4 regions of the Bradyrhizobium genosp. L genome follow, and region 4 is predicted to be linked to each of the others. Evidence: predicted binding sites of a transcription regulator. Region 4 holds the regulator's gene; each other region holds the start of a gene.

Region 1 (4,210 bases), 2.0 Mb from region 4:
GCGGTAGGCCGGGCGCTTGCGGAACAGCACCACATAGGCGTAGCCGACCACCTCGCCGTTGCAGACGGCGACGAGGTGCGGCAGCCGCGTGTTGCGCAGATTCTTGCGACGGTCGCGCAGATCGTCGGGCTCCGGCGTGCCGGTGTCGTCGACGCTCTCCTCGACGCCGTGACGGATGTGATGGCGGTAGATCGCGAGCATCGCATCGACATCGCTGTCGCGCGAGGAACGAATGGTGATCTTGTGATCATTCTCCATTAGGGGCCGTCCGTCCGCTCACTCGGCCACGACATAGGTATAGAAGCGGACGCGACCGGCGACGTCGATCTCCTTGTAGAGGCCCTGGACCTCGACCTCGAATCCGGGGAACGCGTTGAAGCTCGATTCGAACATCTTGAGATAATCGATCATCGGCTTGCTGCGTTCGGTGAGCCGCTCGCCGGGGACGATGGTGGCGATCCCGGGGGGGTAGACCACGAACGGGGTCGCGGCGATGCGGCCGTAAATCTCGTCGATCGGCAGATAGTCGACGTCGTTGCGGATCAGGTACTGCGCGGCCTGGCGCGGCGACATCGCGATCTCGGGCAGGTGTTCGGGCAGGAATTGCTTGGCCTGCAAGGTGCTGACGCCGCCGTCGCGGAAGAAGCGATGCATGTCGCCGCAGAGGTCGCGCAGCCGAACCCCGGTGTAGCGTTGCGGGCGACGGCGGAAGAACTCGGGGATGACATCCTCGATCAGTGCGTTGTCGTCATGCAGCTTCTTGAAGGCGACGAGGCCTGACACCAGCGTGCCGGCCTTGCTGGCCTCGACGCCTGGTGTCAGCAGGAAGAGCAGGGAGTTGAGATCGTTCTTCTCGGCAACGATCTGGTTCTCACGCAGATATTGCGCCACGACCGGCGCGGGGATGCCGTGGTCGGCATAGGCGCCGGTTGCGTGATCGAAGCCCGGTGTGAGCAATGTCAGCTTGTTGGGGTCGGTCATGGCGAAGCCCGCGGTCAGATCGGGAAAGCCGTGCCAGGTCTCGCCCGGGCTCAGTTGCCAGTACGACGGATCGGTCGCGAGCTGGTCGGTCGAGATCGTCTCCCAGGCGACGTTGTGCACGCCGCCGTCGCGGGCGACATCGGGAATCTTGACGCGATCCGGCACGAACGGCTCGAAGAACCAGCGGCGCTCCGCGCGCGTCTCCTTCTCCTCGAACTCGCGCTTCACGGCGCGGATCTTCTTGCGCAGCTCGATGCCGAGCCGGATCGTATCGTCCCACAGCACTTCGCCGGAGCGGCCTTTCATCATCTGGGCGCCGACGTCGAGCGAGGCGAAGATCGGGTAGAACGGCGAGGTCGAGGCGTGCTGCATGAAGCTTTCGTTGAAGCGGCGGTGCTCGACGCGGCGCTTCTGACCCTTGATGTGGCGATCGCGAATGTGGATCTGTGAGGCCTGCGAGAAGCTCGCGAGCTGCTTGTGGGTCGATTGCGTCGCGATGATGCCGGGCGCCTCGGGGCCGAGATCGGACAAGCCCATCGCGAAGCGGCCGGCATAGATCGGGTGGAATTTCATGAAGCCGGCCCAGGCCTCGTCGAACAGGATGTAGTCGCAGAGATGACCGATGCGCTTGAGGATCATCTCGGCCGAGTGGATGGTGCCGTCATAGGTGCACTCCTCGACCACGGCGACGCGGAACGGTCGCTCCTTTTTCCAGGCGTTCTCGTCCTTGACCAACGGGTGCTTGCGGATAGCGTCGCGGATGGCGCCTTCGTCGAGCAGGTCCCAGCGCATCGGCCCGATCAGGCCCCAGGCGTTGCGCACCGTCGGCACATAGACCGGGATGCCGCCGCCGATCAAGAGCGCGCCGTGATGGGCGGCCTTGTGGTTGTTGCGGTCGAACAGTACGAGGTCGCCGTCGGTGACCAGCGAGCCGAGCGCCACCTTGTTGGAGGTCGAGGTGCCGTTGAGCACGAAATAGGTCTTCTCGGCGCCGAAGATCTTCGCCGCTTCCTTCTGCGCCCGCAGCGCCGGCCCCTCATGGGTGAGGAGGTCGCCGAGGTCGAGCACGGAATTGTCGAGGTCGTCGCGGAACACGGCTTCGCCGAGATGCTCGACGAACACCCGGCCGATCGGGCTGCGGCTGTAGAACACGCCGCCATTGTGGCCCGGGCAGGTCCAGAGCTGGTTGCCTTCCTCGGCATAGTCGACCAGCGCCCCGAAGAACGGCGTCTTCAGGTTCTCGGCATATTGCTTCAGCCTGGAGATCAGGTTCTTGGCGATGAAGGGCGGGGTCTCCTCGGACAGGAACACGTAGCCGTCGATGAAATCCAGCACCTCGACCGGCAGGTCCTCGAAGCGCTTGCGGCGAATCAAGAGGATGATCGGGAAGTCGAGGCCGCGCCGGCGCATCAGATTGATCAGCGCCGCAGTCTTGCCCTCAAGTCCCTTCTTGCCCCAGTCGACCACCATGCAGCCGATCGCCGCATCGGTCTGCACCGCGATCTCGGCGTCTTCCAGCTTGCGGGCACGCACCACTTCGAAGCCGGAGCGCTCGATTTCGCTGATGATCTGGTTGAAGCGGATGCCCTCGAGGTCGTCGGCCTCGAACACCGGCGCGGCGAACAGGAAGTTGAAGCGTTTGAAATAGTCCATGCGGGTCCCCGAGCTGTATCGGGCAGACGTGTCGGCACTATTCATGACAATTGGATGACGGTGCGACCAGAAGCGTGATGGTCAAATTTGCGCCGATGGGTTGAATTCGGCTGCCTCGCTCCGGGGAAGGAAACTGCCATGGACATGCCTGCCGCCAGCCGTGTTGCCGATCATCTGGCCGCGCTCGACCGGCTCGCTCCGTTGATTGCCGAGCAACGTCCGCAATTCGACCGTGACCGCAGGCTTTCCGACCCCGTCTTCCAGGCGCTGGCCGAGGCCGGAATGTTTCGCCTGTATCTGCCGAAGGCGCTCGGCGGCCCGGAATTCTCGCCGCTCGATTTCATGACTATCGTCGAGGCGGCCGCCGCGCTCGATGGCTCGGTCGGCTGGCTGGTCGGCAACGGCGGCGGGATGAGCCGGCTCGGCGGCTATTTGCCGGAGGATGTGGCGCGGAGCTGGTCCGCCGATCCGCAGACGTTCGTCTGTAGCGCCACCGGCGCGGTCGGAACGGCCGTCGAGGCCGAGGGCGGCTACAGGGTCAGCGGCCGCTGGCCGTTCGGCAGCGGCGCGCATCACGCCACCAAGTTCATGGGGCTCGCCAGCGTCAAGGGCACCGACGGCAAGGACGGACCGCCACTGTGCTGCTATGTCGACCGCTCCGACGTGCGCATTCACGACACCTGGTTCGTCTCCGGGCTGCGCGGCACCGGCAGCTGCGACTTCGAGGTGACGGACGTTTTCGTACCCTTCAGCCACATCCATCCGCTGGTCGATTTCAAACCGACGCAACCCGGCATTTCCTATCGCCTGCCGGGGCTATCGGCATTCATGTGGACGGTCTCGGTCGTGCCGCTCGGCATCGCACGCGGCGCGCTCGATGCCTTCATCGCGCTGGCGGCCAAGAAGCCGCGGCTCGGCGGCGGCGGCCTGCTGCGCGACGGCGAACTGGTGCAGTCGCTGGTCGGCCGCGCACTGGCCGTGCTGCGGTCCGCCCGTGCGCTATTGGTCGAGGCCATGACGGAGCTGATGGAAGCGGTCGAGAGCGCCGGCGACCGCCTGTTCGAGGCGCGGATCGCGTTCCGGATCGCCTGCGCCAATGCAGCCGAAGGCGCCGCCCGGATCGTCGAGATGATCGCGGCGCCGGCCGGGACGGCGGCGATCTTCGAAAGCGGCACGCTCGAACGGTCGATCCGCGACGTCCAGGCCGCGGTCAAGCACGTGGCGATGACGGCGAACAGCTACACGCTGGCGGGGCGCGTCAGCCTCGGCCTGCCGCTCGGCACCACGCGGTTCTGACGCGTGGCAGCGCCGAGCTCAAGATGACGGTGATGGATGTTGGCGCACGGCCTCTCCACGCGCGTCGTCTGACGAAAGCCAGGACCCATAACCACTGTTTTTAGTTGTGCGCGGGATCGTGGCCCCTGCGTCGCGCAACGACAAGCGGCTGGGGTAATGGGTCCTGGCTTTCGCCAGGACGACAATGGAGTATGTGGCTCCGTTCGCGCGTCAATAGACGAGCGTCGTCCCCGGCGGTTTCTCGAGCGCGGCCGCCAGCGTGCGATACTCGGTGCAGTCG
Region 2 (4,210 bases), 560 kb from region 4:
CGCGCGCGTGATCAATGCGGCCGCGACGGCGTGCGCTCGGCTTGCGTGGAGGCATCGAACACCGCGCGGCACGACGGGCTCAGGCTGTCGACCTGCGCGGCCATGCAATCCCTGATCCGGTTGCGGTCCGGAATGTAGGCGCCGCACAGGCGCATCGCATCGCCCATGCAGGCTTGCCGCTGGACGGCCTCGCTCGGCCCGGACTGGGCAAACGCTGAAGTCATCGCGGGTGCGATGGTGGCGGCGATGACGACGAGGGCAAGACGACGTTTCATGGATCACTCTTTCACAGTCAGGTTGGTGTCTTGGGGGAGGTGCAGCAGGGTTGCGATCGCGGTGTCGATCAGGAGCGTCCACGACGCCTTCGGATCGATCTCGGGCGCGATCCGTGTCAGCAGCATCGGAAATGTCGGCGGCGGATTGAGCGCGGCATTGAGCAGCCCGAAGAACAGCGCCGGATGGCTGGCGCGAACGATGCCGGCGGCGATGCCGGCCTGCAGCAGTTCGCGCACCGATTCGTAGGCCGGACGCAGCAGCTTCTCGGTCACCTGCGCGGTCCGCTCCGGCGCCTCGGCGCCGTGCCGGACCGCGAAATTCTTGGCCTGCGGATAGGCGGCATAGAACGTCGCGACGCGGATGATGACGTCGCGCAGCCGATCGCCGAGCGGACGGCCAGCATCGTTTGCGACGTTCGCAATGTCGGCGATCGCAGGGGTCGCGCTCGCGATGATGCGGTCGAGACAGGCCTCCCAGAGCGCGGCCTTGTTGCCGAAATGGACGCGGACCAGGTTCGGGCTGACATTCGCCGCAGTGGCGATGCTGCGCAGGTCGGCGCCGTCGAAGCCGAGACCGGCAAAGGCCTCCGTCGCCGCGAGCAGCAACGCCTGGCGGCCATCGGGCATGTCCTTGCTTCGGCGCCCTCTTGGCCGGGTGATTTTGGTGGTGTCAGTCATCGCGCTCATAATATGTTCGATTGTACATATAAGCGCGCAATGCTCTGTCGCAAGAGGCGGAGCCTGGAGGCGGAATTCAGAAAAACTATTTTGAATCAATTACTTAAATTTAGCTATGACCGGTGGCGTGAGAATCGCCGCGATACCGCGGGGTGCCCAAAAGCAAAAAGCCGGCGTCGTCCGACGCCGGCTTGATGCAGTCGCGAGCTTTCAGTGAGGAGTGACTTAGCTCTTGATGTCAGCCGCCCAGGTCTTCTCGATCTGCTTCACGACGCTGTCGGGCATCGGGATGTAATCGAGTTCTTCGGCGCTCTTGCCGCCCTTCTCGAAGGCGAACTTGAAGAACTTGAGCGCTTCCTTCGCGGCCGCCTTGTCGGTCGCATCCTTGTGCAGCAGGATGAAGGTCGAGGCGACGATCGGCCAGGACTTGTCGCCGGGCTGGTCGGTCAGGATCAGGTAGTAGCCGGGCGCGTTGGTCCAGTCGGCATTGGAGGCCGCGGCCTGGAATGCGTCATTGGTCGGCTGCACGGTCTTGCCGGCCTTGTTGATCAGCGCCGTGTAGGTCAGCTTGTTCTGCTTGGCATAGGCATACTCGACATAGCCGATCGAGTTCTTGGCCTGCGCGATGTTGCCGGCAACGCCCTCGTTGCCCTTGGCGCCGACGCCGACCGGCCACTCGACCACGGTGCCGGAGCCGACTTTGCCCTTCCAGTCCGCGCTGACCTTGGAGAGATAGTCGGTGAAGTTGAAGGTCGTGCCCGAGCCGTCGGCGCGATGCACCACCGAGATCGCTTCCGACGGCAGCTTCGCCTTCGGGTTCAGCTTCTTGATCGCGGCGTCGTCCCACTTGGTGATCTTGCCCTGGAAGATATTAGCGAGCGTCTCGCCATCGAGCACAAGTTCGCCGGCCTTCACGCCCTCGAGGTTCACCACCGGCACGATCGCGCCCATGATCATCGGCCACTGCGAGAGGCCGTCCTTCTGCAGCTGATCCGACTTCAGCGGCGCGTCGGTCGCGCCGAAGGTCACGGTGTTGGCCTGGATCTGCTTGATGCCGGCGCCCGAGCCGATCGACTGGTAGTTCACCCCGCTGCCCGCGTCCTTCTTGTAGGCATCGGCCCACTTCGACAGGACGGGGAAGATAAAGGTCGAGCCGGCGCCGGTAATATCGGTCGCAAAGCTCGGCGAGGCCATGGCCACCAGGCCGGCGGCCACGATCGTCTTGACGAATTTCATGCTGATCTCCGTGGGAAACGCGAGAGGTTCGCGTGTTGGATGCGCTCGTACAGCAGCGGCACGTTGTTTCGAATGCCCATGACAAAGGGATGACGGAGGCGCTTGACCTTCGGCCTACTTCGAAAGTTCGAAGGCCCGCGAAAGCGTTGTTCGCCAACTCCTTGATGCCGATCGGACGGCTGCAACCAGGAATCAAAAATCCATCGACCGCGACGCAGACGGTATCCGCCGGCGCCGTGTCGGCACAGCCGGCTACCTTCCGCCTACTCGGCCTTGATGTTGGCGGACTTGACGATCGGCCACCATTTGTCGATCTCGGCGGTCTGATGGCTGCGCAGCGCGGCGGGGCCTTGCTTGTCCGGCGGCGGAATGTCCTGGCCGAGCTCGGCAAAGCGCGCGCGCACGGCGGGCTCGGCGAGCGCCGCCATCACCGCCTTCGACAGCACCGACACCATCTCCGGCGGCGTGCCCTTCGGCGCCCAGATGCCGTGCCAATAGGCGATGTAGAGCCCGGGTACGCCGGCCTCGTCGACGGTCGGAATCTCCGGCGCCGCGGCAAGCCGCGCGGGCGCGGTCACCGCGAAGGCTTTCACCGTGCCGCTCTTGACCTGCGGCAGTGAGTTGGAGGCCTGGTCGAACATGACGTCGATATGGCCGGCCATCAGATCGTTGAGCACGGGCCCGGCGCCGCGATACGGCACGAAGGAGAAGTTCGTCTGCGTCAACTGCTGGAAGAACACGCCGGCGACATGCGCGCCGGAGCCCGGCCCAGCGGTGCCCGAGGTCGCCTTGTCCGCATTGGCCTTGAGCCACGAGACCAGGTCCTTGAGATTCTGCGCCGGCAAATCCGGCCGTCCGATGATGAGTTGCGGGCCGCTCGCGATCAGCGCGATCGGCTCGAACTCGCGCACGTCGTATTGCAGCTGATAGATCGCGCCATTGAGACAATGCGTGCCCCAATGGCCGATCGTGATCGTCGAACCGTCCGGCGCCGCGCGCGCCGCCCGCAGGCCCGCCACCGTGCCGGAGGCGCCGGTGATATTCTCGATCACGACGGGATGCCCCAGCGAGTTGCGCATATATTCGGCGAGGATCCGCGCCAGCACGTCGGTCGGCCCGCCGGCGGCGAACGGCACGATCATGGTGACGGGACGCGCCAGCGTTTCCGCACGCGCGCCGAGCGAGGCCAACGGCAGCGCGGCGGCGCCGAGCGCGGCTTTCAGAAACGGTCGGCGAGAGATCTTTGGCAAGATGCGTTTCCTCGATTGCCCCGACGTCATTGGGTCGACGCCAAAGCGCGGCGCAACCTGATCGGGTCACGCCATCGCTAACACTATTCGTCGCCCGTGGCGACGCGGGGAGCAACTGCAATCAGAACGGCCGCACGATGCCGACGCGCGGGATCAGCGTGTTGACCCAGCCGAAGATCATGGTCTTCCGATCGAGACTCGGGATCGGCGAAACGTCTCGCGCCGCCGGCAGCATCTTCACGGCGTGCAGCAGCAGGAACATGCAGACCGCCCAGTTCGAGATCCAGCGCGAATAGTCGAACACCATGGCGAACATCACGAGATAGCCGAGGCTGACGCCGATCAGCGCCACCACGACGAGGCGCCTCTGGATCGGCGCGGCAAGCGAGCGGATCAGGTCCGCGAAATAGCGCCAGAGCGGCGCATGCAGCCAGATCAGCAGCGCGAAGACGGGGATGCCGAGGATATTGTGCGGCATCATCTCCCAGGTGTCGGCAATCTCCTTCGACAACGGCTGGTACCAGATGTAGCTGAACTGCAGCAGGCTGGTGCGGGAGGGATCGGCCATCCGCCCCTGCAAATAGCGCACGAAGTCGGCCTCCGGCAGCGGCATCGTGCCCCAGAACTGCGCGGCGAAGAACAGTGCGCTGACGGATGCGAGCGCCAGCAGCCCGATCGCGACATTGGTTCGGCTGAGCCCGCACAGCAGATAGTGCCTGATGACGACGATGACGATGATGGTCGGCACATACATCAGCAAATGGATGTGGT
Region 3 (4,210 bases), 990 kb from region 4:
GCCGATCAAGGACGTGGTCGACGCGCGCATCCTGGCGATGTTCGGCGACAAGATCACCACCGACCACATCTCGCCGGCCGGTTCGATCAAGCTGACCTCGCCCGCCGGCAAATTCCTCAGCGAGCATCAGGTGCGTCCCGCCGACTTCAACCAGTACGGCACGCGGCGCGGCAACCATGAAGTGATGATGCGCGGCACCTTCGCCAACATCCGCATCAAGAACTTCATGCTGAAGGGTGCCGACGGCAATATTCCGGAAGGCGGCCTCACCAAGCACTGGCCCGACGGCGAGCAGATGTCGATCTACGACGCCGCGATGAAGTATCAGGAAGAGGGCGTGCCGCTGGTGGTGTTCGCCGGCGCCGAGTACGGCAATGGCTCGTCGCGCGACTGGGCGGCGAAGGGCACGCGCCTGCTCGGCGTGCGCGCGGTGATCTGCCAGAGCTTCGAGCGCATCCATCGCTCCAACCTGGTCGGCATGGGTGTGCTTCCGCTCACCTTCCAGGACGGCACGTCATGGTCGTCGCTCGGCCTGAAGGGCGACGAGAAGGTCACGATCCGCGGGTTGCAGGGTGACCTGAAGCCGCGCCAGACCCTGACCGCCGAGATCGTGTCCGGCGACGGGGCCAAGAAGGATGTCCCGCTGCTCTGCCGCATCGATACGCTGGATGAGCTCGATTACTACCGTAACGGCGGCATCCTGCATTATGTGCTGCGCAAACTCGCGGCTTAACGCGAGTTTGTGATCATTGCCTCACTGCTTAGTGAGTAGCGGCTAAAAAGAAGGCGGCCTATGAAAAAGGCCGCTTTCTTGCGTTGTGGGGCACGCAGTTCAAGGACAAACTCATGCTCCGTACAATTACGGATGGAAATCATCACGACTGGTTCGCAGTATGACAGCGATGATGGCCTATAATCGTATCTCGCAATGGTCGAGCGCACTCGGTATCTGCGCCATCATCGCGATCATCCGCCCCGCGCACGCCGATCCGCGTGCTGTCGTCGAACTCTTCACTTCGCAGGGATGCTCGTCCTGTCCGCCCGCGGACAAGGTCATCGGCGAGCTTGCGAAGGATCCCGATGTGATCGCGCTGAGCATGCCGATCGACTATTGGGATTATCTCGGCTGGAAGGACACGCTGGCCGATTCCCGATTCAGCGCGCGTCAGAAAGCCTATTCGCACATGCGTGGCGACCGCGACGTCTACACGCCGCAGGCCGTGATCAACGGCTCGGCGCATGTGATCGGCAGCGACAAGGCCAGCATCGAAAGCGCCATCAAGGACACCGACGGCAGCGCCGGTGTGATGTCGGTGCCGGTGACGATGACGCTGACCGGCAAGCAGATCAATGTCTCGGTGGCGGCGTCCAAATCTCCCGCGGCATCGCGCGGCGAGGTGTGGATCTGTTCGATCTCGAAGGCGGTGGCGATCTCGATCGGACGTGGCGAGAACCGCGGCCGCGAAGTCACCTACCACAACGTGGTGCGCAACCTCTTGAAGGTCGGTGACTGGAACGGTTCGTCCGGCAGCTGGACTGTGCCGCTCGAGAACATCACGCGTGATGGCGTCGATGCCGCGGCGGTCTATGTCCAGGACGGCAATCGCGACAAGCCGGGCCCGATGCTCGGCGCCGCATTCACGTCGCTCCACTAGCATCGCCACTGCGCGAGCTGCGCCGGCCCGGCGGGTGTAGCCACACGCGCTATCGTGTCGTCGCCCTCGCGGCGAGGGACGAACATCCAGACATGGATTGAAACGAAAGCGAGCCGTCGCGTGCGCGTCGATCGCGGTTGATCGAAAGCAGGCCCCAAAACAAAAAGGACCAACTTTCGTTGGCCCAGTGTTGGGATTAACTCCCCTGCGAACAGGCCCGATCCCGACGGCCCCGGGGGGCTGGGGGCTGAGGAATCCGGAACCGAAAGGACCGGGCCAACGCAGGATTATCTTTTCGCAGGGCAGCAGGGCGGGCGGTTGGCGGAAGTGGGGCAGCAATATGATTCCGCTAACGTTCCCGTGACTCTTTCCAGAATCAGCGATTTTCGGACAATCGGCCGCAACGGGCCTTAGTTAAGGTCTGGTTGCATTGCGAATGTCCCCTTGCGGCGCCACCCGCTTAGCGCAATCATGTCATCGGGATGACAGGAGGCGCTGATGAGTCTGATGTCGGAGGATACTGACCCGAGCGGGAATCGCGCGGTGGCGCGCCCAGCGGCCGCCGCCCCGCAACCGAACCGCGTCACGTTCAATCGCCTTGAGCTCAACCGCATCCTCAATCTTTACGGCCGCATGGTCGCCGATGGTGAATGGCGCGACTATGCGATCGATTTCCTGAAAGACCGCGCAGTGTTCTCGGTGTTCCGCCGCGCGTCGGAAATGCCGATCTACCGGATCGAAAAGGATCCGCGGCTCGCGCGCAAGCAGGGCATGTACAGCGTGATCTCGGCGACCGGCCTGATCCTGCGCCGCGGTCACGAGCTCGAACGCGTGCTGCTCGTGATCGATCGCAAGCTGTCGGTGGTTTAACTTCACCTCCTCTTGAAAAGGGAAGGGCGCTTTGCTCGGCAGAGCAAAGCGGGTGGGGATTTGCTCTTTCCGCGCACAGTGTCGCCCGTGGCTGACCCCCATCCCGACCTTCCCCCTTTCAGGGTAGGGCTATCGCATATGGGGATCACGCAGCGAACTCGGCGCAGTTGGTGTGGTCCTGGCCCTCGCCACAAACTCGTCATGCCCGGGCTTGTCCCGGGCATCCACGTCTTCGTTTCTAGGGCGGGGAAGACGTGAATGGCCGGGACGAGCCCGGCCATGACGATGTGGGAACGTCAGTGCCAGATTTCGCGCATGGCATATGCGATTGCCTTGCCTTTCAGGGGGAAGGAGAAGATAGAGCTCCCTGGATTGCGCGACGCCGTGCTTTGCATGGCGCAAAAGAAAAACCCCGGCCGTGAGGCCGGGGCTTGTCTCGATAGGGCCTGGATCGATCCGCTCGCGTGCGAGTTAGTCGCGCTGGCCGAGGAGCTGCAGCAGCAGCGTGAACAGGTTGATGAAGTTCAGGTAGAGCGAGAGGGCACCGGTGATTGCCGCACGCTCCGCCGCCACGCCGCCCTGCGAGGCGTAGCCGTAGATGTAGTCGTTCTTCAGCCGCTGGGTGTCCCAGGCGGTGAGGCCGGCGAACACCAGCACGCCGACCACGGACACGATGAACTGCAGCGCCGAGCTCGCCAGGAACAGGTTGACCAGGCTCGCGATGATGATGCCGATCAGGCCCATGAACAGGAACGAGCCCATGCCGCTCATGTCACGCTTGGTGGTGTAGCCGTAGAGGCTCAGCGCACCGAACGTCGCCGCGGTGATGAAGAACACGCGCACGATCGAGGTGTGCGTGTAAATCAGGAAGATCGACGACAGCGACAGGCCCATCAGCGCCGAGAACACCCAGAACAGCATCTGCGCGGTCGAAGGCGCCAGGCGGTTGATGCCGGCCGAGATGACGAACACCATCACCAGAGGGGCGAGGATGAACAGCCACTTCAGCGGGCTGACGAACATCGCGTAGCCGAACTGCGTCAGCGGCACCTTGCCGAAGTGCGCGACGGCCGTGGACGGATCGCCCACCGCCGCCATGTAGACACCGAGGGCGGCCAGGCCGGTGATGGCGAGGCCGATGCTCATGTAGTTGTAGATGCGCAGCATGTAGGCGCGCAGACCGGCGTCGACGGCCGCAGCGTCAATGCGCCCGGCGGCCCGCCCGAAAGGAGAGTTATAGTTGCGGTCAAGGTCCGACATGGTCGAATTCCCGTGGTTGGTCCCGGTGGAGCGCAAGGGATTTGCGGCGCCGGTGGTAAATCTATCTCAGATGGCGCGATTTGCGGAAGATTAATTCCGTGTCATCAAACGGCCCATCCGACCTGATCGATATGTGGGAAATTAGCATATCCGACGCAAGCTTCCACGCGCGGCTGAATGTCGCTCTGATCGGCATTTGTAGGGAAAAGCGGCGTTAACGCTGCTACAAAATGTCACAAATTTCGCAGCACCGAGGCCGGCTTCTGATTCAACGCCAATAGCGTTCCCGCCAGCCCCAAACCGACCGTGACGACCAGCGCCGCGATCACGACCAGCGCCGCGCTGCCGGCCTGCCAGATGAAGCTCAGCGTCATCAGCCGGGTGACGATCAGCCAGGCCGCGATCGAGCCCGCGATCACCCCGAA
Region 4 (4,210 bases):
TACGGCGCGGTCGTGGTGCCGATGCGCGGCTTCTCGGCGATCGCCGGCGCGCTCGCGCTTGCCGTCATCGTCATTCCGGTGGTGGTACGCACCACGGAGGACATGCTGCTGCTGGTGCCGAATCCGCTGCGCGAGGCGGCCTCCGCGCTCGGCCTGCCGCGTTCGCTGGTGATCAAGCGCATCGCCTATCGTGCGGCCCGATCGGGCCTGATCACCGGCGTGCTGCTGGCGACCGCGCGCGTCGCCGGCGAGACCGCGCCGCTATTGTTCACCGCGCTGTCGAACCAGTTCTTCAGCTGGGATCTGACCAGCTCGATGGCCAACCTGCCGGTCACCATCAACAACTTCGTGCAAAGCCCCTACGCCTACTGGAAAGAGTTGGCCTGGAGCGGCGCATTGCTGATCACCATCACCGTGCTCGCGCTCAATATCGGCGCGCGCGTCCTCGGTGCCGAAAGGGCCGCAAAATGACCGAACTTTCCATGTCGACAACCGCCACCAGCCAAGTTCCGCAGGTGCCGCTGCCGGAGGCGCCGCCGAAGGTCACGGTGCGCAACCTCAACTTCTACTACGGCGAGCACCACGCGCTGAAGAACATCAACCTGACGCTCGGCACCAACCGCGTCACGGCGTTCATCGGCCCGTCCGGCTGCGGCAAGTCGACCCTGCTGCGCATCTTCAACCGGATGTACGACCTCTATCCGGGCCAGCGCGCGGTCGGCCAGCTGATGCTGGACCAGACCAACATCCTCGATCCCAAGCTCGACCTCAACCTGCTGCGCGCGCGGGTCGGCATGGTGTTCCAGAAGCCGACGCCGTTCCCGATGACGATCTACGAGAACATCGCGTTCGGCATCCGCCTCTACGAGAAGATCTCGAAGAGCGAGATGGACGACCGCGTCGAGAAGGCGTTGCGCGGCGGCGCGCTGTGGAACGAGGTCAAGGACAAGCTGAACGCGTCGGGCCTGTCGCTCTCCGGCGGCCAGCAGCAGCGCCTTTGCATCGCGCGCACCGTCGCGGTGCGCCCCGAGGTCATTCTGTTCGACGAGCCGTGCTCGGCGCTCGATCCGATCTCGACCGCCAAGGTCGAGGAACTGATCCAGGAACTGTCCGAGGACTACACGATCGCGATCGTCACCCACAACATGCAGCAGGCGGCGCGCGTCTCCGACAAGACCGCCTTCATGTATCTCGGCGAGTTGATCGAGTTCGACGACACCAACAAGATCTTCACCTCGCCGAGCGATCGACGCACCCAGGACTACATCACCGGCCGGTTTGGCTAGCGCACGATCCGGAACGCCGTGGACCGGCTTTCCGATGACATCATGCTCAAACAGGGACATGAGATCATGGTCCGGCATGGATCATGGTTGAAGGAGACCAAGCGATGGCTTCTGAACATACCGCCAAGGCATTCGACAGCGACCTGCAGGAACTGACCCGCCTGGTCGCCGAGATGGGCGGCCTCGTCGAACGCATGATCACCGAGTCCGTGGACGCCCTGATCCGGCGCGACGTCGCGCTCGGCAAGCGCGTGGTCGCCGCCGACATCGAGATCGACAATTTGCAGCGCGTCATCGAGGAGCGCGCGGTGTTGACCATCGCGCGCCGCCAGCCGATGGCGATCGACCTGCGCGAGATCGTCGGCGCGATGCGGGTCGCCACCGACCTCGAGCGGATCGGCGACCTCGCCAAGAACATGGGCAAGCGCGTTGCCGCGCTGGAGAGCGATTTCCAGCCGCTGAAGCTGATCCGCGGCCTCGAGCACATGACCGACCTCGTGCTGTCGCAGGTCAAGTCGGTGCTGGACGCCTATGCCGCGCACGATCTGCCGGCGGCGATGAACGTCTGGAAGGGCGACGAGGAGGTCGATGCGATCTGCACCTCGCTGTTCCGCGAGCTGCTCACCTACATGATGGAAGACCCGCGCAACATCTCGTTCTGCATCCATCTGATGTTCTGTGCCAAGAACATCGAGCGGATCGGCGACCACGCGACCAACATTGCCGAGACCGTGTTCTACATGATCGAAGGACAACAGATCACCGACAAGCGTCCCAAGGGCGACATGACCAATTTCGCCACCACGGTGCCGGGTAACTAGAGCATGATCCGGAAAAGTGTGAAGCGGTTTTCCGAAAAGATCATGCTCAAACAAAGAGCTAAAGCGCGATGACGATTCAACCCAATCTCATCGCGCTTTAGCGTTTCGGTTGGCGTCCGGGTAACGGATCATCCCACAGAGAGAACTTAGACCGATGAGCGCACGCATTCTGGTAGTCGAAGACGAGGAGGCGCTGACGACGTTGCTGCGCTACAACCTCGACGCCGAGGGCTACGATGTCGAGACGGTCGGGCGCGGCGACGACGCCGACACCCGGCTGAAAGAGCGCGTCCCCGATCTCGTGGTGCTCGACTGGATGCTGCCGGGCCTCTCCGGCATCGAGCTGTGCCGCCGCCTGCGGGCGCGGCCCGAGACCAAGCAGCTGCCGATCATCATGCTGACCGCGCGCGGCGAGGAGAGCGAGCGCGTGCGCGGGCTCGCCACCGGCGCCGACGACTACATCGTCAAGCCGTTCTCGGTTCCGGAGCTGCTCGCCCGGGTCAAGGGCCTGCTGCGCCGCGCCAGCCCGGAGCGGCTCGCAACCGTCCTGACCTATGGCGACATCGAACTCGACCGCGAGAAGCGCCGCGTCGCGCGCTCTGGCCGTCCGATCGATCTCGGGCCGACCGAGTATCGCCTGCTCGAATTCTTCCTCGAACATCCCGGCCGCGTGTTCAGCCGCGAGCAGTTGCTCGACAGCGTCTGGGGCCGCGACATCTACATCGACGAGCGCACCGTCGACGTGCATATCGGCCGCCTGCGCAAGCTGCTCAATCCCGGCCGCGAGCAGGACCCGATCCGCACCGTCCGCGGCGCCGGCTACGCGCTGGACGACCGTTTTGCGAAGGCCGAGCCGCAGCCGTAAGGCTGCGTGCGGCTAAACCGCACAAACTCCGTCGTCCCGGCGAAAGCCGGGACCCATAACCACAAATCTTGATTGTTTGAGCGCGCTGTGGCCGCAGCCTCGGCATAACCACATGCGCCGGTGGTTATGGGTCCCGGCTTTCGCCGGGACGACGTCATCAATGTATCGCTTGCGATTACTTGAGCTGCGGCTTGTTCGACGGCGATCGGCGACGATCGGCAGCCGGCTGATAGGCGATGCGCGAGTGGTGGGCGCAATAGGGCAGGCCGCCGAGCGCCTTGCCGCCGCAGAAGAAGAAATCCGGGCTCGAGGGATCGCCGACCGGCCAGTGGCAGGTCGCCTCGTTCAATTCCAGCAGCGACAGCCGCTGGCTCATCGGCACCACGTTGTCGTAGGCGATCGGATCCGGCTCCATCTCGACCTCGAAGGCGTGCGCCAGCGCGGTGTTGCCGCGCGAGACCGGGCGCGACACCCGCATCATGTGCTGGGCGGGGCGGGCCTTGCGTGGCCGCGGCGCCGCCGTCGAGGGTGCCTTGGCGCGGCCGGACAGGCCAAGCCGGTGCACTTTGCCGATCACGGCGTTTCGCGTCACATTGCCAAGTTCGGCTGCGATCTGGCTGGCCGACAGGCCGGATTCCCAGAGCTTCTTCAGCTGCTCGACGCGATCGTCGGACCAGGTCAATACCGTCATCGCATTCTTCCCTTCGCGGTGCGCCGGCCAGTCATCGGGGCGGCGCTGCGGGCCAAAATCGTCGTAAAAATCCCTGCGGTCAGAATCCCTTAACCCTCGCCGGGCGCTGTTGCGCCTGAACGTTCACGCGAGAAACAAAGGCTACTTAAAGGGGTCCAGTACTGCCGCACGAGATGTCGTACCCGACAGGCCAAACGCTACAATATGGCGTGACTCTGGCGCAAGAGTCCGCGGCCGCGCGTCCACATGTTCCCACACAGTTAAGCATTGCAGTGCGGTTTTTCCACCGCACCGGACTATCCCGGATTGCGCGCGTCTCGCTTCGCCGGGCAGTCGCCTCGGGGCGATTGACACGGACCGGCCGCAGCATAGAATGCCTGCCACGTGCCGCCCGCAAAGCGGCACGTTTTGTTTTCCGAAGCTGGCCGTTGCTGCGCCGGCGTCAAGGCGCGCGGCAATCGTCGGCATAAAACCGTCCGTGCAAACCGTCTGTGCCAACCCCTTAGTGATCGCCATGACCAACAGCGTCCCGTCGCATCTGCTCCCC

The links. Region 4 encodes PhoB, which activates phosphate uptake and scavenging genes when phosphate is short. Its sites were predicted from a motif close to TGTCATNNANCTGTCAT; they were not measured.
Region 1: IC762_RS22755 (Orn/Lys/Arg decarboxylase N-terminal domain-containing protein) is a predicted target of PhoB. The motif match lies at 2,678-2,694, and genes of this name have one in related genera.
Region 2: pstS (phosphate ABC transporter substrate-binding protein PstS) is a predicted target of PhoB. The motif match lies at 2,268-2,284, and genes of this name have one in related genera.
Region 3: IC762_RS01895 (DUF2794 domain-containing protein) is a predicted target of PhoB. The motif match lies at 2,127-2,143, and genes of this name have one in related genera.

Annotation. Positions count from the first base shown of each region.
Region 1 covers NZ_CP061378.1:4,771,559-4,775,768, reverse strand. Annotated here, with positions in the region: gene IC762_RS22760 (GNAT family N-acetyltransferase) at 1-258, opposite strand, end outside; gene IC762_RS22755 (Orn/Lys/Arg decarboxylase N-terminal domain-containing protein) at 277-2,634, opposite strand; gene IC762_RS22750 (acyl-CoA dehydrogenase family protein) at 2,773-3,930, shown strand; gene IC762_RS22745 (tetratricopeptide repeat protein) at 4,141-4,210, opposite strand, start outside.
Region 2 covers NZ_CP061378.1:7,362,710-7,366,919, forward strand. Annotated here, with positions in the region: gene IC762_RS34940 (hypothetical protein) at 12-275, opposite strand; gene IC762_RS34945 (TetR/AcrR family transcriptional regulator) at 279-902, opposite strand; gene pstS (phosphate ABC transporter substrate-binding protein PstS) at 1,179-2,189, opposite strand; gene IC762_RS34955 (tripartite tricarboxylate transporter substrate-binding protein) at 2,453-3,385, opposite strand; gene IC762_RS34960 (hypothetical protein) at 3,561-4,210, opposite strand, start outside.
Region 3 covers NZ_CP061378.1:393,709-397,918, forward strand. Annotated here, with positions in the region: gene acnA (aconitate hydratase AcnA) at 1-733, shown strand, start outside; gene IC762_RS01890 (DUF1223 domain-containing protein) at 894-1,655, shown strand; gene IC762_RS01895 (DUF2794 domain-containing protein) at 2,154-2,525, shown strand; gene IC762_RS01900 (Bax inhibitor-1/YccA family protein) at 2,997-3,785, opposite strand; gene IC762_RS01905 (ABC transporter permease) at 4,019-4,210, opposite strand, start outside.
Region 4 covers NZ_CP061378.1:6,800,501-6,804,710, reverse strand. Annotated here, with positions in the region: gene pstA (phosphate ABC transporter permease PstA) at 1-471, shown strand, start outside; gene pstB (phosphate ABC transporter ATP-binding protein PstB) at 468-1,286, shown strand; gene phoU (phosphate signaling complex protein PhoU) at 1,391-2,107, shown strand; gene phoB (phosphate regulon transcriptional regulator PhoB) at 2,262-2,972, shown strand; gene IC762_RS32410 (GcrA family cell cycle regulator) at 3,148-3,663, opposite strand; gene IC762_RS32405 (aspartate aminotransferase family protein) at 4,178-4,210, shown strand, end outside.